DNA from 2 places in the Pseudomonas sp. 300 genome. Region 1 is predicted to be linked to the other one. Evidence: predicted binding sites of a transcription regulator. Region 1 holds the regulator's gene; the other holds the start of a gene.
What was found. The regulator sigma-54, encoded in region 1, starts transcription at its own class of promoters, with help from an activator protein. The targets are predictions, from matches to a motif close to ANTGGCATNNANNTTGCTNT.
Positions count from the first base shown of each region.

Region 2: Q7W83_RS17815 (CmpA/NrtA family ABC transporter substrate-binding protein) is a predicted target of sigma-54. The motif match lies at 3,808-3,827, and genes of this name have one in related genera.

Region 1 covers NZ_JAVLRV010000001.1:939,816-950,326, reverse strand. The annotation lists gene Q7W83_RS04295 (ATP-binding cassette domain-containing protein) at 1-352, opposite strand, end outside; gene Q7W83_RS04290 (KpsF/GutQ family sugar-phosphate isomerase) at 628-1,602, shown strand; gene Q7W83_RS04285 (KdsC family phosphatase) at 1,602-2,126, shown strand; gene lptC (LPS export ABC transporter periplasmic protein LptC) at 2,134-2,706, shown strand; gene lptA (lipopolysaccharide transport periplasmic protein LptA) at 2,693-3,241, shown strand; gene lptB (LPS export ABC transporter ATP-binding protein) at 3,241-3,966, shown strand; gene Q7W83_RS04265 (RNA polymerase factor sigma-54) at 4,151-5,644, shown strand; gene hpf (ribosome hibernation-promoting factor, HPF/YfiA family) at 5,719-6,027, shown strand; gene ptsN (PTS IIA-like nitrogen regulatory protein PtsN) at 6,040-6,504, shown strand; gene rapZ (RNase adapter RapZ) at 6,507-7,364, shown strand; gene Q7W83_RS04245 (HPr family phosphocarrier protein) at 7,380-7,655, shown strand; gene Q7W83_RS04240 (ZIP family metal transporter) at 7,663-8,556, opposite strand; gene Q7W83_RS04235 (superoxide dismutase) at 8,587-9,198, opposite strand; gene Q7W83_RS04230 (hypothetical protein) at 9,200-9,631, opposite strand; gene Q7W83_RS04225 (class II fumarate hydratase) at 9,659-10,511, opposite strand, start outside.
Region 2 covers NZ_JAVLRV010000002.1:2,506,472-2,516,982, forward strand. The annotation lists gene rlmKL (bifunctional 23S rRNA (guanine(2069)-N(7))-methyltransferase RlmK/23S rRNA (guanine(2445)-N(2))-methyltransferase RlmL) at 1-1,770, opposite strand, end outside; gene rmf (ribosome modulation factor) at 2,301-2,516, shown strand; gene Q7W83_RS17810 (quinone-dependent dihydroorotate dehydrogenase) at 2,696-3,715, opposite strand; gene Q7W83_RS17815 (CmpA/NrtA family ABC transporter substrate-binding protein) at 3,946-5,157, shown strand; gene Q7W83_RS17820 (ANTAR domain-containing response regulator) at 5,173-5,748, shown strand; gene Q7W83_RS17825 (nitrate/nitrite transporter) at 6,085-7,296, shown strand; gene Q7W83_RS17830 (bifunctional protein-serine/threonine kinase/phosphatase) at 7,304-8,971, shown strand; partial or broken gene Q7W83_RS17835 (NAD(P)/FAD-dependent oxidoreductase) at 9,255-10,454, shown strand; gene Q7W83_RS17840 (nitrate reductase) at 10,475-10,511, shown strand, end outside.

The DNA of each region.
Region 1 (10,511 bases):
CCGGAAGCTCGGTATGAACGCGTAGCGGAAAGGCGACGTTCTCGAACACATCGAGGTCGGTAAACAGTGCGCCACTTTGGAACAGCACACCCATGTGCTTGCGCGCGTCGAACAAATCGCTGCGCGAAAGCTTCGGCAGGTTTTGACCGTTGACCCAGACTTCGCCCTTGGTAGGACGCAGTTGTGCGCCCATCAAACGCAGCAATGTGGTCTTGCCACACCCGGAAGGCCCCATGATGCCGGTGACCTTGCCGCGTGGAATACGGATATCGACGTTATTGAAAATGCTGCGCGAACCGCGCTTGAAGGTCAGTCCCTTCAGCTCGACCGCGTAGGCGTTATCGGCACTCATCTAAACTCCTTGCGATGCAGCCTCTCACTCGGACGCCTGACTTTCTGGCGAAAGCACATACATCCCGGGCAGGCCGAACTGGCGGCGAACTATATCACTGCAAAGGCCAAGCGCCCAAGCTCCAAGCCGGGCCATATTCAGTAGCATGACAGGCAAAAAGCAGCATTTAGAGGGTTTCGGAAGAAGGGAATGTCAAAGCGCGACGAACTTGCGTGAGGGTTTTGATCATTACCGCTATAATCGCCGCCTTTTCATCAGGCTATACGATTTCTGACATGAGCCAATCCAGCGACCTGATTCAATCAGCACAACGCACCATCCGCCTCGAACTGGAAGCCGTACAAGGCTTGCTGCCCCATATCGACGCAGATTTCGTACGCGCTTGCGAGATGATTCTGGCCAGCAAAGGCCGCGTGGTCGTGGTCGGCATGGGCAAATCAGGGCACATCGGCAACAAGATCGCGGCCACCCTGGCCAGCACCGGCACCACGGCTTTCTTCGTACATCCGGCTGAAGCCAGCCACGGCGACATGGGCATGATCACCCGCGACGACATCATCCTGGCCCTGTCGAACTCCGGCTCCACCAACGAAATCGTCACCCTGCTGCCGCTGATCAAGCGCCTGGGCATCAAACTGATCAGCGTGACCGGCAACCCCGACTCACCGCTGGCCAAGGCTGCCGAGGTCAACCTCAACGTGCACGTGGAGCATGAAGCCTGCCCGCTGAACCTGGCACCGACGTCGTCGACCACCGCGGCGCTGGTCATGGGCGATGCTCTGGCCGTTGCGCTGCTCGAAGCCCGCGGTTTCACCGCTGAAGACTTCGCGTTTTCCCATCCCGGTGGTGCGCTGGGCCGACGCCTGTTGTTGAAAGTGGAAAACGTCATGCACGCCGGGCAAGAGCTGCCGCAAGTCCAGCGCGGCACTCTGCTCAAGGACGCGCTGATGGAAATGACCCGCAAAGGCCTGGGCATGACCGTGATCCTCGAAGCCGACGGCAAACTCGCCGGGATCTTCACCGACGGCGATTTGCGCCGCACCCTGGATCGCAGCATCGATATCCATAGCGCGACGATCGACCAGGTCATGACCGCCCACGGCAAGACTGCTCGCGCCGAGATGCTCGCGGCCGAGGCACTCAAAATCATGGAAGACCATAAAATCAACGCGCTGGTCGTGGTCGATAGCGAAGACCGCCCGGTCGGCGCCTTGAACATGCACGACTTGCTGCGTGCGGGAGTAATGTAATGAGTGCGGACCTGCTGCAACGCGGCAAACAGATAAAACTCGCGGTATTCGACGTCGACGGCGTCCTGACCGACGGACGCCTGTATTTCCTTGAAGACGGCAGCGAATTCAAGACATTCAACACACTCGACGGCCAGGGCATCAAGATGTTGATGGCAGCGGGCGTGCAGACGGCTATCATCAGCGGCCGCAAGACCCCGGTGGTCGAGCGACGGGCGAAGAACCTCGGTATTCCCCACCTTTATCAGGGCCGCGAAGATAAACTGGTGGTGCTCGACGAGCTTCTCGCCCAGCTCAATCTAAGCTATGAACAAGTCGCCTACCTCGGCGACGACCTGCCAGACCTGCCGGTGATTCGCCGCGTCGGCCTGGGCATGGCGGTGGCCAATGCCGCCAGCTTCGTGCGTGAACACGCCCACGGCATCACCCAGGCCCGTGGTGGCGAGGGTGCCGCTCGCGAATTCTGCGAATTGATCCTGCGCGCCCAGGGCCGCCTCGATGCGGCCAACGCCGCGTACCTGTGAGCCAACTATGCTGAGCAAGAAATTTCGTAACATCCTGGTGTTCGGTTGCATCGCAGCGATTTTTGCTGCGGTCGGCTACTGGAACATCAGCCCGGAACGCTTCCTCGACAAGCCAGTGGCTACAGTCAATGAGAGCGAAATCGACTACTACGCGATCAACGCGCACAGCGTGCAGTACCTGCCGGATGGCAAACTGCAGTACGAGATGACGTCCGACAAGGTTGAACATCTGAAAGCGACCGAAGTGACGCTGTTGACCAACCCGGACCTGAACCTGTTCCGCGGCACCCAGTTCCCTTGGCACGTCCAGAGCGAACACGGCGAAGTCAACCCGGACGGCACTCAGGTCGAACTGATCGACTCGGTGCGCATCACGCGCTTCGACGAGAAAAACCGCAAGACCCTGATTACCTCCACCCGCATGACCGTGTTCCCGCAACAGCAATATGCGCAGACCGAGCAACCCGTTAGAATCGACGGCGCTGGCGGTGTATCGACTGGCAAGGGAATGAAAGCGTATTTGAAAGAAAGCAGGATACACCTGCTATCGAACGTAAGAGGACAGTATGAGGCTCGTTAAAACTCTCCCTATTTTGCTCGGTCTGGGCGCAGCACTGGGAAGCGTGAGCGCCTGGGCTCTGCCGAACGATCAACAGCAGCCTATCCGTATTCAGGCCGACGACGCCCAACTGGACGACAAGAACGGCATTGCCACCTATAAAGGTGACGTGATCATCACCCAAGGCTCGATGATCGTTAAGGGCAATACTGTGACCATGACCCGCACCCCTGCGGGCGACATCGACGTGGTGACTTCGGTGGGCAACCTCGCCTACTTCGAACAACTGCAAACGGCAGGCGACACCAAGCCCGTTCAGGGCTGGGGGGTCACCATCCAGTACCACGCCTCGCAAGACCGCGTCGTGCTGATCGATCGCGCCAAAGTTGTCGATAAAGACGGCAACGTCACCCAAGGCGAGAAAATCGTCTACGACACCAATAAAAAGCTTGCCAGCGCCGGTCGTGCCACAGGGACCAATGTGACCGAATCGCGTCCGCGCATCGACATGGTGATCCAGCCGAAAAAGAAAACCGAAGAGCAAAAGGCCCCGTAATGGCAACTCTGAAAGCTCAGCATCTGGCCAAGAGCTACAAGAGCCGTCAGGTCGTGCGCGACGTCAGCCTGTCCATCGACAGCGGTCAGATCGTCGGCCTGCTTGGCCCTAACGGCGCCGGTAAAACCACCTGCTTCTACATGATTGTCGGCCTGGTTCAGGCCGATCAGGGCCGCGTCCTGATCGATGATCTGGACGTCAGCCACCAGCCGATGCACGGTCGTGCAAAGGCCGGTATCGGCTATCTTCCGCAAGAAGCGTCGATCTTCCGCAAACTCTCGGTCGCCGACAACATCATGGCGATCCTCGAGACCCGCAAGGAACTCGACAAGGCCGATCGTCGCAAAGAGCTGGAAAGCCTGCTGCAGGAATTCCACATCAGCCACATCCGCGACAACCTCGGCATGAGCCTGTCCGGTGGCGAACGCCGCCGCGTGGAAATCGCCCGGGCACTGGCGACCAACCCGAAATTCATCCTCCTCGACGAACCGTTCGCCGGTGTGGACCCGATTTCGGTGGGCGACATCAAACAGATCATCTACCACCTCAAGGCCAAGGGCATTGGCGTGCTGATCACTGACCACAACGTCCGTGAAACCCTGGATATCTGCGAAACCGCCTACATCGTCAACGATGGCCAACTGATCGCCGAAGGTGACTCGGCCACCATCCTGGCCAACGACCTCGTGAAAGAAGTCTATCTGGGCCACGAGTTCCGTCTGTAAGCGCTGAGGTGTCTGGCTGGTTGTCCGTGCGCTTGTCTCGATAAAAAATCAATAGTTTTTTATTGTTACAGCGCTCTAGGCAAACGCTACGGTTTCGGGCATATAATTTGCTTATGTTTGGCGCTTCGGCGCCCTGTAGTGGATGGCGCATGCGCGCCGGCGAATAAGGTGTTTAGCCCCTGCCATGAAACCATCGCTAGTCTTGAGAATGGGCCAGCAGCTGACGATGACACCGCAGCTGCAACAGGCCATCCGCCTGCTCCAATTGTCGACCCTGGACCTGCAACAGGAAATCCAGGAGGCCCTGGAGTCCAATCCGATGCTCGAACGCCAGGAAGAAGGCGACGACTTCGATAACGCCGACCCCTTGGCCGACAAAGCCGAACAGCAACCCAATGCCGACGTCTCGGAACCCTCCTACCAGGAAACCGCCCCGACGGTGGACAACCTCGAGGAAGGTGACTGGAACGAGCGCATTCCCAACGAGCTGCCCGTCGACACCGCCTGGGAAGATGTCTACCAAACCAGCGCCAGCAGCCTGCCGAGCAACGATGACGACGAGTGGGACTTCACTACCCGTACATCCGCCGGTGAGAGCCTGCAAAGCCACCTGCTGTGGCAGCTGAACCTGGCGCCGATGTCCGACACCGATCGCCTGATCGCCGTAACCCTGATCGATTGCATCAACAACCAGGGTTACCTGGACGAAACCCTCGAGGAAATCCTCGAAGCCTTCGACCCTGAACTCGACATCGAACTGGACGAGATCGAAGCCGTCCTGCATCGCATCCAGCAATTCGAACCTGCCGGCATCGGAGCCCGCAACCTGGGTGAATGTCTGCTGCTGCAATTGCGCCAGCTGCCGGCCAAGACACCTTGGCTGGCCGAGGCCAAGCGCCTGGTCAGCGATTACATTGATTTGCTCGGCAGCCGTGACTACAGCCAGCTGATGCGCCGCATGAAGCTCAAGGAAGATGAACTGCGCCAGGTGATCGAACTGGTCCAGAGCCTCAACCCGCGCCCTGGCTCGCAGATCGAATCCAGTGAAGCCGAGTACGTCGTACCCGACGTGATCGTGCGCAAAGACAACGAGCGCTGGCTGGTCGAACTGAATCAGGAGTCGGTGCCACGGCTGCGGGTCAATGCCCAATATGCCGGTTTTGTGCGCCGCGCCGACACCAGCGCCGACAACACCTTCATGCGCAATCAGTTGCAAGAGGCCCGCTGGTTCATCAAGAGCCTGCAAAGCCGCAACGAAACCCTGATGAAAGTTGCCACCCAGATCGTCGAGCATCAGCGCGGTTTTCTGGAATACGGCGACGAAGCGATGAAGCCGTTGGTACTGCATGACATCGCCGAAGCGGTGGGCATGCACGAATCGACGATTTCGCGGGTGACCACACAAAAATTCATGCATACCCCTCGGGGCATATATGAGCTGAAGTACTTTTTCTCCAGCCACGTCAGCACGTCCGAAGGCGGTGAATGCTCGTCCACAGCGATCCGCGCGATCATCAAAAAACTGGTTGCCGCTGAAAATCAGAAAAAGCCGTTGAGTGACAGCAAGATCGCTGGTTTACTGGAGGCACAAGGCATTCAGGTGGCTCGCCGCACCGTCGCCAAGTACCGCGAATCCCTCGGGATCGCGCCTTCGAGCGAACGCAAGCGGTTGATGTAGAGCCACGCCACAGCGTTCCAGTGGTAGATCATCTGGTCTACCGCTTTATGCACTGGCAACGAAGGAGAAGCTGTATGCAAGTCAACATCAGTGGACACCAACTGGAAGTGACCGAACCTCTTCGCACCTACATCGGCGAAAAACTCGAACGGTTAGAGAGGCATTTCGACAAGATCACCAACGTGCAGGTCACGATGACGGTCGAAAAGCTGAAGCAGAAAATCGAAGCCACGCTGCATATTCCCGGCAATGAAGTGGTCGCCAACGCGGAACATACCGATATGTACGCGGCGATCGACGCATTGACCGACAAGCTGGATAAACAACTCAAAAAGCATAAGGAAAAGACCCAGAGCCTCCTCCAGGGCGCGACCGGTCGTTAACACTCCCAACCCATGATCCGACTTGAAAGCATCCTGACCCCCGGCCGTTCCCTCGTGAACGTGCCGGGCGGCAGCAAAAAGAAAGCCCTCGAGCAAATTGCCAACCTGATCGCCCGGGAAGTGCCGGATCTGGAGATGCAAGTTGTCTTCGAGGCGTTGATTGCCCGTGAAAAACTCGGCTCGACCGGTTTTGGCAACGGCATCGCCATTCCTCACTGCCGCCTCAAAGGCTGTATCTCGCCCATCAGTGCCTTGATGCACCTGGACGCTCCCATCGATTTCGACGCCATCGATGGCGCCCCGGTTGACCTGCTGTTCGTTCTGCTGGTCCCGGTAGCCGCTACCGATGCGCACCTGGAGCTACTGCGCCAGATCGCCAGCATGCTCGATCGCAAGGAAGTGCGCGAAAAACTGCGCAGCGCTCCGAGCAATGAAGCCTTGTATCAGGTTGTCCTGAACGAGCAAAACGGGCAGTAATCATGCGTTTGATCATCGTCAGTGGCCGCTCCGGCTCAGGTAAAAGCACCGCGCTCGATGTTCTCGAAGACAACGGCTATTACTGCATCGACAACCTGCCTGCCGGGTTGTTGCCGGAACTGGCCGAGCGCGCGCTGATCCACACCGAACTTGCGCAGCCGCTGGTGGCCGTCTCCATTGACGCGCGCAACTTGCCGAGCCACTTGAGCCGGTTTCCGGAACTGCTCGAAGAAGTTCGCAGCCGACATATCCAATGCGATGTCCTGTACCTGGACGCCGACGAAGAAACCTTGCTGAAGCGTTTTTCGGAAACTCGCCGTCGTCACCCGTTGAGCAGCGCCAACCGCTCGCTGGCCGAGGCGATCAACGATGAAACCAACCTGCTCGGGCCGATTGCCGACCTCGCCGATCTCAAGGTCAATACCACCAACCTGAACCTGTATCAGTTGCGCGATACCATCAAGTTGCGCCTGCTGAACCAACCGGAACCCGGTACTGCGTTTTTGGTGGAGTCGTTCGGATTCAAACGCGGCATGCCGGTGGACGCCGATCTGGTGTTCGATGTGCGTTGCCTGCCCAACCCCTATTGGAAGCCGGAGCTGCGCGAGCAGTCCGGGCTTGATCAACCGGTTGCCGAGTACCTGGCGGCCCAGCCGGACGTCGAGGAGATGTTCCAGGACATTTCCACGTACCTGCTCAAATGGCTGCCCCGCTTTGCCGCCAGCAACCGCGCTTATGTCACCATTGCCATTGGCTGCACCGGCGGGCATCACCGCTCCGTCTACCTGACCGAACGTCTGGGCCAGGTCCTGCAAAAATCCCTGAAGAACGTCCAGGTCCGCCACCGCGACCTCAGCTAAAGGATTCACATCGCGATGCCTGCTCTGGAAATCGAAATCATCAACAAGCTGGGCCTGCATGCCCGCGCTTCCGCCAAGTTCGTCGGCGTGGCCGGTCAGTTCAAGGATTGCACGATCAGGGTAGGACGCACGCCGCAGTCCACGGTCGACGGCAAAAGCATCATGGCCATGATGATGCTGGCTGCAGGCAAAGGCACCAAAATCCATCTGAGCACGGAAGGCGAGCAGGAACAGGAAGCGCTGGACGCGCTGGTCGCGCTGATCAACAACTTCTTCGACGAAGGCGAATAACGCTCGCCTAGGCGAGCGCTGTATCCATCACCATCATCAGACAAAACCCGATCAGCAGCCCAAGGCTGGCAAGCTTGTCGTGACCATTGCGGCGCGACTCGGGAATGACTTCATGCGTGACCACCAGCAGCATGGCCCCAGCCGCCAGCGCCAGCCCCAACGGCAAGAGCAACTCGGCAAGGCTCACCAGCCAGGCGCACAACAGCGCAAAGACCGGTTCGACCAACCCTGATGCCGCGCCGATCAGGAACGCCTTGACCCGCGACATCCCTGCCCCGGCCAACACCAACGCAATCACCAATCCTTCCGGCACATCCTGCAAGGCAATGCCCATCGCCAGGCTGTCGGCGTCGGGCATGCCGCCACCCGCCGAGACACCGACCGCCATGCCTTCAGGAATGTTGTGGGCAATGATGGCAAACACGAACAACCAGATCCGTGGCGGAATAACCGGCCGCTCCAGCGTGCCGACGAGCATTTCCGGCGAAGCACCGGAAACCTTTCGATCCACCAGATACAGCCCGAACGCGCCAAGCATGATGCCGAAACTGATCAGCCCGCTGGCCGTCCAAGGTGTCAGTCCCAGGCTTTCAGCGGCGGCAATGCCCGGAACAATCAGCGAAAATGCCGTTGCGGCGAGCATAACCCCGGCGCCAAAGCCGAGTAGCGAATCGCTGACCGCCTGAGGCATGCGTCGAATCACCAGCACCGGCACCGCGCCCAAGGCCGTGCCCAAGGCGCAAATCGCCCCGCCTTGCAACGCGCGCAGCAGTTTCGGCTCGAGATCCAGCCACGCGAGCCCATGCGCGACCAACAAGCTCATGCCCGCCAGCAGTAACAGCGACCCAAACGCGTAACGAAACATCCGCCCACTTCCGATCGCCAGTGTTTCAGTGCCCATAGTCAGCCCAGGATTGTTTTTCTAGAAGACTTAAACCAGTGCAGCCTGATAGCGCGCAGCGACTTCGGGCCAATTGATCACGTTGTAAAACGCGTTGATGTATTCGGGACGGCGGTTTTGATACTGCAGGTAATAGGCATGCTCCCAGACATCCAACCCCAGAATCGGCGTATTGCCGTTCATCAAGGGGCTGTCCTGGTTGCCGCTGCTTTCAACGACCAGCCTCTTTTGCGGCGTCACACTCAGCCAGGCCCAGCCGCTGCCGAAACGGGTCAGCGCGGCTTTGGTGAACGCTTCCTTGAAACGGTCGAGGCCGCCCAACTGCTCCTCGATGGCCTTGGCCAATTCGCCGACCGGCTGACCGCCGCCGTTGGGCACCATGACTTCCCAGAACAGCGAATGGTTGGCATGACCGCCACCCTGATTGATCACCGCCGCGCGGAGTTTTTCCGGCAGTTGCTGAACGGCAGCCACCAGTTTTTCCACCGGCCACTCGGCAAACTCGGTGCCTTCGACGGCAGCGTTAAGGTTATTGATGTAGGTCTGGTGATGCTTGGTGTAGTGGATTTCCATGGTCTGCGCATCGATATGCGGTTCCAGGGCATCGTAGGCGTACGGCAAGACAGGCAAGCTAAAAGCCATTTCAGTGGACTCCATGGTGTAGAGGCGCAGGGGACGACGCGGCATCGATGTGCAGTAAACGATGAGTGCGCGGGTATTCGCCGTGCTCGCTGATGAAATTCAACAGTTCGACGTAGGTTTTGCTGCTCTGACGCAGCGCGGCTTCACGCAATGCCGGCGCCAGTCGCGGGTCCTGCATAGTCTTCAACAACCGTTGGTGGATGGCGCACAGGTATTCGGCGCTCTCCTCCGGCTGGTTCAGACGCAAATGCAGGTCCGCCAGGTTGTGGTGGGAAATCACGCAGGCCGCCACCGCTTCGTCGGCATCCGCCCAGCGCTCGAACAACACCTGGGCCAGGGCCAATGCTTGCAAGTAAGCCTCGCGAGCATCGACGTATTCGCCCAGCATGAAACAGCGGTTTGCTCTTTCGATCGTGCGTTTCCAGTGCTCCATGGTGAGCCTCCAAAGCGGTTGCGGTGATTACACGCCGCCTGCGGTGAGCTTTTCCGGATTGAGCAACTCTTCCAGTTGGCTGCGCGACAGGTCAGTGTGTTCCAGAGCGACATCGATCACCGGCCGGCCCTGCTGATAAGCCTTCTTGGCGATCTCCGCAGCGTTTTGGTAACCAATGATCGGGTTGAGTGCCGTGACCAGAATCGGGTTGCGCGACAGCGCTTCCTTGAGCCTGGCTTCGTTGACCTTGAAGCTGGCGATAGCCTTTTCACCCAACAAGTGGCTGGAGTTGGCCAGCAATTCAATGCTGCTCAGCAGGTTCTGGGCGATGATCGGCAGCATCACGTTCAGCTCGAAATTGCCCGACTGGCCGGCGATGGTGATCACCGTGTCATTGCCGATCACTTGGGCGGCGACCATCGCGGTGGCCTCCGGGATCACCGGATTGACCTTGCCGGGCATGATCGACGAGCCCGGCTGCAAGGCTTCAAGTTCGATTTCGCCGAGGCCGGCCAGTGGACCGGAGTTCATCCAGCGCAGGTCGTTGGCGATTTTCATCAGCGATACAGCGGTGGTTTTCAGCTGCCCGGAGACCGCAACGGCGGTGTCCTGAGAGCCGATCAGAGCGAACAAATCGGTGCCCGGCGTGAATTGCACCTGAGTCAATCTGGTCAGCTGCTGGCTGAAAAGTCTGGCGAATTCTGGATGCGCATTGATACCGGTGCCCACCGCCGTACCGCCCTGAGCCAGGGACTGCAGGCTCGGCAGCAGATCCTGCAGATGGCCGATGTTGGCCTTCAGTTGTTGCGCCCAACCGTTGAGCACCTGGCTCATGCGCACTGGCATCGCATCCATCAAGTGAGTGCGACCGGTTTTGACG
Region 2 (10,511 bases), on a different contig from region 1:
GATGCGCATGCGCATCGGCCGGTGGTCGAGGAACAGCCCGGTGTCGAGGTAGTCGGTGAGGTTCACCAACAGCTTCACGCCACCTTCGTTGACTTCGACGAACTTGCCTTGGGCCGCCTGACGTTCGTACTGCTTGGTACCGCTCTGACGCTCGCGACGCTTGACCACTACGCGGCTTTTGTCGATGTTCAATGCCTGTGGAATCGCCGCCAGCGCATCGAACATGCGCGCCGAGGCTTTTTCCGGGTCGATGGATTTCGGCGCGGCGTATTCCTGGACGTGGACCCAATCGTGATACAGGTCGATGGCCATCGAATATTCCGGCATGTCGGCATCGTAAATACGATAGCAATCGATGCCTTCACGCTTGACCCACTTGCCCAGTGCCTTGAGGTTTTTTTGCAGACGGTTGGCAAACATCTGCCCGCCTTCGCTCAAGCGCGGTTGCTCGATTACCGGAGCGGGTGCCGCAGCCGGTTTGATCGGGTTACCGTTTTTGTTGTACTGGCGTTCCTGCGGCTCGTTCGGCGCCTGATCGTATTCCGCCTGTTCGCGCTCGACCTGGCGCTGTTCCGGGGTGCGACGCTCGCCGGTGACGAACTGATCCGGCGTGACCTTGATCAGCAGCAGTTTGCACGGCAACGCGCCGTTCCAGAACGAATACTGTTTGTGGCTGCGGATGCCCATGCGCTTGCCCAGGTCCGGCGCGCCGGTGAACACCGCCGCTTCCCAGTTCAGGCAAGCCTGACGCAGACGTTCGCCGAGGTTCTGGTAGAGATAGAGCAGGCTCGCCTCGTCGCCCAGTCGCTCGCCGTACGGTGGGTTGCAGATCACCAGGCCTTTCTGGTTCTGGTCCGGGCGCGGTTCGAAGGTAGCGACTTCGCCCTGGTAGATCTTGATCCACTCGCTCAGGCCGGCACGCTCGACGTTGTTGCGGCCCGGTTGAATCAGGCGCGGGTCGGCTTCGTAACCACGAATCCACAGCGGTGGCTTGGCCAGACCGGCCGCAGCGCGTTCGGTGGCTTCTTCGTGCAGCTTTTTCCACAGTGCCGGTACGTGACCAAGCCACGCGGTGAAGCCCCACTGCTCGCGACGCAGGTTGGGCGCCATATCGGCGGCGATCATCGCAGCTTCGACGAGGAACGTACCGACACCGCACATCGGGTCAGCCAGTGCGCCGCCATCGGCCGCAATGCGCGGCCAGCCGGAACGGATCAGGATGGCCGCCGCGAGGTTTTCCTTCAGCGGTGCCGCGCCTTGCTGCAGGCGGTAGCCGCGCTGGTGCAGGCTGTGACCGGAGAGGTCGAGGGACAGAATGGCTTCGCCACGGTCCAGACGCAGGTGAATGCGCAGGTCCGGGTTGAGTTTGTCGATCGACGGACGGTCACCTTGCGGGGTGCGCAGTTTGTCGACGATGGCGTCTTTGACTTTCAGGGCGCCAAAGTGCGTGTTGTCGATGCCCGAGCCGTGACCGCTGAACTCGACGGCCAGGGTGCCGTCGTTGAGCATGTGGTCTTGCCACTCGATATCGAGTACGCCGTGATACAGGTCTTCGGCGTCCTTCATCGGGAAACGCTTGAGCACCAGCAAAACCCGGTTCGCCAGACGCGACCACAGGCACAAGCGATAAGCGGTTTCCATGGTCGCCATGCCGCGCACGGCAGAGGTGTGCTCACGCGCCTCTTCAAGGCCAAGCCCGACGGCTTCCTCGATGAGCAGGCCTTCGAGGCCTTTTGGGCAAGTGAGGAAGATTTCGAATTGATCGGACATTGGAATTTCAGAGCCTTTGGCTAAGTGAACCGACAACGCATTGCCGGCCCGGTTTTCAATCAGGCGCTTTTCTAAAAGAGCGCCCGCGTGGCACGAAGGTGTGCCGTCCCACCCGTGCTGCTCAGGTTAGAAGAGCTTAGATGCACGGGCAGATAAAAAAGTTGATGCAATAAAATGTCATAACTCGACCCTTCGTCGAATAATGCCCGGGACCAACGCGAGGCATTCTCACTAAAGGATTAACCCCATCATCCTGCGGGGGGCCGATCATACAGGGCTTTGGCCAATAAACACGGGACAAACATCGTGTTACTTATGGCCATACCATCTTTATCGTTACGTCCTTATGACAAAACGATCATTCCCTCGATGTGACGCATTGGTTAGAACTCAACACAGGTTGGCGCCACAACGGACGTCAACACCTTGGCTCGCCACGCCGGCAGCGAGCCCCCAACGGCAGACATTTCTGCCAGACCTCGATTGAGGTCAACGCGATACATACAGTCAACAAGTGAGGGCAACACCCTATGAGAAGACTTAAGCGTGATCCGTTGGAAAGAGCATTTTTGCGCGGATATCAATATGGCGTTGGTGGCAAATCCCGTGAGCTTTGCCCATTTACTCTACCGTCGGTACGCCAAGCCTGGATTAACGGCTGGCGAGAAGGACGCGGCGACAACTGGGACGGTATGACCGGCACTGCGGGAATCCACAGACTCAACGAACTTCACGCCGTCGGCTAACACAGGGCACACATCCGACACGACAACCTGATTACGTAACGACTTACCACGCACGCCCCATCCGGGCGGCGGGCTCCGGCCCAAGGGCTCCTTCGAGGAGCCCTTTTTTATGCCTGCCAAAAACGCGACTTTAAGCGGCAAACACTTCAATGTGGGAGCAAGCTCGCTCCCACAGGGGTTTAGCGCAGGGCAGCGATGGCGTCGACGGATTCGCGAATCAGCGCCGGGCCTTTGTAGATGAAACCGGAATAGAGCTGCACCAGGCTCGCCCCCGCAGCGATTTTCTCAGCCGCATGCTTGCCTTCGGTAATGCCCCCCACGGCGATGATCGGCAAGCGACCGCCCAACTCGGCCGCCAGCACCTTCACGGTGTGGGTGCTCTTGTCACGAACCGGTGCGCCGGACAGACCGCCCGCCTCGTCACCGTATTCCATGCCTTCAACGCCGACGCGGCTCAGGGTGGTGTTGGTGGCGATCACCGCGTCCATCCCGGTTTCGATCAGCGCTTGCGCGACTTGAGCGGTTTCTTCGTCGGTCATGTCCGGCGCGATCTTGATCGCCAGCGGAACATGTTTGCCATGTCGCAACGCCAGTTCGGCACGGCGAGTCGCCAGGTCGGCCAGCAATTGCTTGAGCGAGTCACCGAATTGCAGGCTGCGCAGGCCCGGAGTGTTCGGCGAGCTGACGTTGACCGTCACATAGCTGGCATGGGCGTAGACCTTGTCCAGGCAAATCAGGTAGTCGTCGACCGCGCGCTCGACCGGAGTATCGAAGTTCTTGCCGATGTTGATGCCCAGCACGCCCTTGTACTTGGCCGCCGCCACACGCGCCAGCAAGTGATCGACACCCAGGTTGTTGAAGCCCATGCGGTTGATGATCGCCTCGGCTTCCGGCAGACGGAAGATCCGTGGCTTCGGGTTGCCCGGCTGCGGACGCGGGGTGATGGTGCCGATTTCGACGAATCCAAAACCCAACTGGGCAAATCCGTCGATGGCCGCACCGTTCTTGTCCAGACCGGCCGCCAGACCCACCGGGTTCGGGAAGTCCAGGCCCATGACGCTCACCGGCATTTTTGCCGGAGCCTTGCACAGCAAGCCGTTGAGGCCCAAACGCCCGCCCGCGCCGATCAGGTCCAGGGACAGATCGTGGGAGGTTTCCGGGGAAAGTTTGAACAACAGCTGACGGGCCAGGGTGTACATGGGCGGTTTTGACTCGAATGGCGGCGAAATGAGGCGGCGATTATAGCCGGGCATCGGGGTCGCAAGCGAGGCGCGCGACAAAATCAGCGGGCGATGGCATATGCCTTGCACCAGCACAGGCATCAGCACTCATGCCAACGGCGGGATGAGTGGAAGGACAATGGCGTCGTCACCCGGCTTTGCTTGCGCGAGGGCCTGGGACGACGCTTTTTTTTGGAAGGTGTTTAGTCATGAATGAACCCACAGCGGGCCCACTGGCCTGGGTCAACGGCAGCGATGCCCCGGAAAAGACCGACATCAACCTGGGCTTCATGGCCCTGAGCGATTGCGCCTCGGTGGTGGTCGCCGCCACTCAGGGCTTCGCCCAGCCCTACGGCCTGACCTTGAACCTCAAGCGCCAGTCTTCCTGGGCCAACCTGCGGGACAAACTGGTCAGCGGTGAACTCGATGCCGCCCACAGCCTGTATGGTTTGATCTACGCCGTACATTTGGGCATCGGCGGCGTGGCGCCGACCGACATGGCAGTGCTCATGGGCCTGAACCAGAACGGTCAGAGCATCAACCTCTCCCACGGTTTGCAGGCGTTGGGCGTGACCGGTCCTGAAGCACTGGATCGCCACGTGCACCAAACTCGCCCAAAACTCACCTTCGCCCAGACATTTCCGACCGGTACCCACGCCATGTGGCTGTATTACTGGCTGGCGAGCCAAGGCATTCATCCGTTGCACGACGTCAACAGTGTGGTAGTGCCGCCACCGCAAATGGTCGCGCACCTGCAAGCCGGGCGGATCGACGGTTTCTGCGTCGGTGAACCCTGGTCCGCCAGCGCCGTGAAACACAATCTCGGCTTTACCATGGCAACGACCCAGACCATCTGGCCCGACCATCCGGAAAAAGTCCTCGGCTGCACCCGCACGTTCGTCGAGCAATACCCCAACACCGCCAGGGCGCTGGTGATGGCCATTCTGGAGGCCAGCCGTTTCATCGAAGAAAGCACCGAGAATCGCCGCAGTACCGCCCAGTTGCTGAGCGCCCCGCAATACCTGGACGCGCCACTCGACTGCATCGAACCGCGACTGCTCGGCGACTACGCCGACGGCCTCGGCAACCGCTGGCAGGACCCGCACGCGTTGCGCTTCCATGGCGCTGGCGAGGTCAACCGGCCTTACCTGTCCGATGGCATGTGGTTCATGACCCAGTTCCGCCGCTGGGGATTGCTGCGCGACGACCCGGACTACCTCGCGGTGGCCCGTCAGGTTCAGCAACTAGACTTGTATCGAGAGGCCGCCAGCGCGGTGGATGTCGCCTCTTCGGGCCAGGATATGCGCAGCAGCCAGTTGATCGACGGCAAAATCTGGGACGGCTCGGACCCGGCCGGATATGCCCGCAGTTTCAAACTGCACGCCATGAGCGACAGCTCGTCCCGATTCGCCAGCCGCTGACAGGAGACTGCGAACATGTTGCGTATCCTGCTGATCAACGACACCGCGAAGAAAGTCGGCCGCTTGAAAGCCGCACTGACCGAAGCCGGATTCGAGGTCATCGACGAATCCGGCCTGACCATCGACCTGCCCGCACGCGTCGAAACGGTGCGTCCGGACGTGATTCTGATCGATACCGAGTCACCGAGCCGCGATGTGATGGAGCAAGTGGTGTTGGTGAGTCGAGACCAGCCACGTCCGATTGTGATGTTTACCGACGAACATGACCCCGACGTGATGCGCCAGGCGATCAAGTCCGGGGTCAGCGCCTACATCGTCGAAGGCATCCACGCACAACGCTTGCAGCCGATTCTCGATGTGGCCATGGCACGCTTCGAAAGCGACCAGGCCCTGCGCGCGCAACTGCATGCCCGCGATCAGCAACTGGCCGAGCGCAAGCGCATCGAGCTGGCCAAGGGGCTGCTGATGAAGATGAAGGACTGCAATGAAGAAGAGGCCTACACGCTGATGCGGCGCCAGGCCATGAGCCGGCAGCAGAAGCTGATTCAGGTGGCGGAGCAGATCATTGCGATGAGTGAGTTGCTCGGCTGAGTATTGCAGCGTCTATCAGGGCCTCATCGCGGGCAAGCCCGCTCCCACATGTTTTGTGAACACCACCAATCCTGTGGGAGCGGGCTTGCCCGCGATTGGCAGCGACTCGGTCTAGAATTGTTGGCACAAATCTCGCTACGTAATCCACACAGGTAACCAACGGCGGTTGCCCCACCTACGACAAAGACGTCGCTCACCTCATTTGCCCATGGCGAATCGGGTGGCGGCGTTTTTTTGTTTTGGCCCCACAGAACGGGGCTGGTGGTGCGGCCGTTGCGGCGCCCCACCTGCAAGCTCATGACTCCTTCTCGAGACGACTCACAGCTGAGGTGCGCGATGAATTCAAGCTTCTGGAAATCCGGCCATACCCCGACCCTGTTCGCGGCCTTCCTCTACTTCGACCTGAGTTTCATGGTCTGGTACCTACTCGGCCCACTGGCGGTGCAAATCGCCGCCGACCTGCACCTGACCACCCAACAACGCGGGCTGGTGGTGGCCACGCCGATTCTGGCCGGGGCCGTACTGCGCTTTATCATGGGCATGCTGGCGGATCGTCTGTCGCCTAAAACCGCCGGCATCATCGGCCAGGTGATCGTCATCTGCGCGCTGTTCATCGCCTGGAAACACGGCATCCAGAGTTACGAACAAGCGCTGCTGCTGGGCCTGTTCCTCGGCATGGCGGGCGCGTCGTTCGCCGTGGCCCTGCCGCTGGCGTCGCAGTGGTATCCGCCACAACATCAGGGCAAGGCCATGGGTATCGCCGGGGCCGGTAACTCGGGCACCGTGCTCGCCGCGCTGATTGCTCCGGTACTGGCCGCCGCGTTCGGCTGGAGCAACGTGTTCGGCTTCGCCCTGATCCCGCTGATCCTGACCATCATCGTCTTCGCCTGGCTGGCCAAAAACGCACCTGAGCGGCCGAAAGCCAAGTCGGTGTCCGACTACTTCAAGGCCCTGGGCGACCGCGACAGCTGGTGGTTCATGTTTTTCTACAGCGTGACCTTCGGCGGCTTCATCGGCCTGGCCAGCGCCCTGCCCGGCTACTTCAACGACCAATACGGCCTGAGCCCGGTGACCGCCGGTTACTACACCGCAGCCTGTGTGTTTGGCGGCAGTTTGATGCGTCCTTTGGGCGGCGCACTGGCGGACCGTTTCGGCGGCATTCGCACACTGCTGGCGATGTACACGGTGGCGGCGATCTGCATTGCAGCAGTGGGTTTCAACCTGCCAAGTTCCTACGCGGCGCTGGCACTTTTCGTCTGCACCATGCTCGGTCTGGGTGCGGGTAACGGCGCGGTTTTCCAATTGGTCCCGCAACGTTTTCGGCGTGAGATCGGTGTGATGACCGGTTTGATCGGCATGGCCGGCGGCATCGGCGGCTTCGCCCTCGCGGCGGGTATGGGGGCGATCAAGCAAAGCACCGGCAGTTATCAACTGGCCTTGTGGTTGTTCGCCAGCCTCGGCGTCCTCGCCTGGTTCGGTCTGCACGGCGTGAAGCGTCGCTGGAGAACCACTTGGGGTTCGGCTGCCGTCACCGCTGCGCGGGTGTGAGGGCTGAATGAGCCTGCAACTGAGTTTTGCCGAAGCCAGTGCCGTCGGTCCGCGCGAGGAGAATCAGGACGCCTTGCGCCTGGTGACGCCGGCCCCGGCGCTGGCGGCGAGCAAGGGTTACCTGTTCGCCATCGCCGACGGCGTCAGCCAGTGCGCCGATGGCGGCCTCGCGGCGCGTTCAACCTTGCAGGCGCTGGCGCTGGACTACTACGCCACCCCGGAAACCTGGGGTGTCGCCCAGGCGCTTGATCGCTTGCTGCTGGCACAAAATCGCTGGTTGCAGGCCAATGGCGGCGGGCAACCGCTGCTGACCACTGTCAGTGCCCTGGTCATGCGCGGCAGGCGTTTTACCCTGGCGCATGTCGGTGACTGCAGGGTTTATCGCTGGCACGCCGATCAACTGCAGCGAGTCACTGAGGATCACGTATGGGATCAGCCGGGCATGCAGCATGTGCTCAAACGGGCGCTCGGCCTCGATCAGCATCTGGTGCTGGATTTTCTCGATGGCGAACTGCGGCTGAATGAGCATTTCGTCCTGCTCAGCGATGGTATCTGGGCCGTGCTGGGCGACACCGCCATTGCGGCAATTCTGCGCGATCAACCGGATCTGCACAGCGCCGCGCACACCCTGGTGAATGCGGCGCATCTGGCGGGCAGTCAGGACAATGCCAGCGCGCTGCTGGTGCGGGTCGACGCCCTCGGTGAAACGAGCATCGGTGATGCGCTGATTCATGTGCAGCAATGGCCACTGCCGCCAGCGCTGAAACCGGGCCAGACGTTCGAGGGCTGGCACGTCGAAGGGATACTCGGGCAAAGTCAGCAGTCGTTGCTCTATCGGGTGCGCGACGCTCAGCAACAACCCTGGCTGTTGAAAACCCTGCCTGGTGCGTTGCGCGACGATCATCTGGCCGGACAAGCATTGCTGTCGGAGGAATGGTTTCTCAAGCGTGTGGCCGGACGGCATTTTCCTGAAGTCCATGCCGCCAGTCAGCGTCAGCATTTGTACTACGTGATGCGTGAATATTCCGGTTCGACCCTGGCGCAACTGGCTGAACGAAGCGCCACCCTGGCGCTGGCCCAATGGCAGGATCTGGCTGAACGCCTGCTGCGGGCGGTCGGCATGCTGCATCGACGGCAGATTTTCCATCGCGACATCAAACCGGAGAATCTGCTGCTGGGAGACGATGGCGAACTTCGGCTGCTGGATTTCGGCCTCGCCTACTGCCCAGGCCTGTCTGAAGATCAGGCATCGACCCTGCCCGGAACCCCCAGTTACATTGCACCGGAAGCCTTTCGTGGTGATAAACCCAGCCCGCAACAGGATCTGTATGCGGCCGGCGTGACCTTGTATTTCCTGCTGACCGGGCACTATCCCTACGGCGAAATCGAAGCGTTCCAGCGTCCAAGGTTTGGCTTGCCGGTCAGTGCCAGTCGCTACCGCCCGGACCTGCCCGAGTGGATCGCACAAAGCCTGGCGCGCGCGGTGGCGGCAGATCCGGCTGAGCGATTTGAAACCGCGGAAGAATGGTTACTGGTGCTGGAACAGGGTGAACGGCGCAGTTTGAGCGTGCGCCCCAGACCCTTGCTTGAGCGCGAGCCATTGAAAGTCTGGCGGACGTTGGCGTTGGTGTCGCTGCTGGTGAATCTGGTGTTGCTGTTTCTGGCGCTCCATTAGTGGGCAAGGCGCTTTGATTCGGTGCAATAGCCACGCTTGGTCACTCAACCAACGCCAGTAAAACCGGGCATTAGCTAACTTGGCACAACCACTGCATTACCTCTCTCAACAGACATAAAGCCCAGCCTTCAACGACGAAGGATGCGCTTCCCGAGAGAACGGGACCAGGACAAAGGCGTCCTCGCTAGGCAACTAGCGGGACGCCTTTTTTTGTTTGCGCAAAATTTGTCGAGCACGACCTGAACGCCCTGACGAGGCGGGCCCGAACTCCCCGGAGAACCTGATGAAAAAACTAAAACTGGTGATGATCGGCAACGGCATGGCCGGGGTTCGCACCCTGGAAGAGCTGCTCAAGCTGAGCAACGAGCTGTACGACATCACGGTCTTCGGTGCCGAACCCCATACCAACTACAACCGCATCCTGCTGTCGCCCGTATTGGCCGGCGAGCAAACCTTCGAAGATATCGCGCTCAACGACCTGGACTGGTACCTGGACAACAACATCAAGTTGCTGCTCAACCGCCGAGTCGTAGAGATCGACCGAGTCAAACGTCGAGTGATCGCCGACGACGGCACCGAGGCCGAGTATGACCGCCTGCTGATTGCCACCGGCTCGACCCCGTTCATCCTGCCGATCCCGGGCAACACACTGCACGGCGTGATCGGCTACCGCGACATCGCCGACACCCAAGCCATGATCAGCACCGCCAAGACCCACAAGCACGCGGTGGTCATCGGCGGCGGCCTGCTCGGCCTGGAAGCGGCCAACGGCCTGATGCTGCGCGGCATGCACGTCACCGTGGTGCACAACGGTGAATGGTTGCTGGAACGGCAACTGGACAACATCAGCGGCCGGTTGCTGCAAACCGCGCTTGAGGACCGTGGCCTGCACTTTCGTCTGCGTGAGCAAACCCAGGCCCTGCACGATGCCGGCAATGGCCGGGTCGGCTCGGTCGAATTCAAGAACGGCGACCTCATCCCCGCCGACCTGGTGGTCATGGCCGCCGGCATCCGCCCCGCGACCGAACTCGCGGAACGCTCGGGACTCCCGTGCAACCGAGGAATTCTGGTCAACGACACCCTGCAAACCTACGACCCGCGGGTATACGCCATCGGCGAATGCGCCAGCCATCGCGGCATTGCCTATGGCCTGGTGGCGCCGCTGTTCGAACAGGCCAAGGTCTGCGCCAACCATCTCGCCCAGCTTGGCTTCGCCAGCTACAAAGGCTCGGTGACCTCGACCAAATTGAAAGTCACCGGCATCGACCTGTTCTCCGCCGGCGACTTCATGGGCGGCGAAGGCACTGAAACCATCACCCTCCGCGACCCGATCGGGGGTATCTACAAAAAACTGGTGATCAAGGACGACGTACTGGTCGGGGCCTGCCTGTACGGTGACACGGCGGATGGCGGCTGGTATTTCCGGCAGATTCGTGAGAGCCAGAATATTGATGAAATCCGCGATCACCTGATGTTCGGTGAAGCCCTGCGGGAAGCCAGCTGATGAACCGCCAGATCACCGCCTCCACCTGTTGCTACT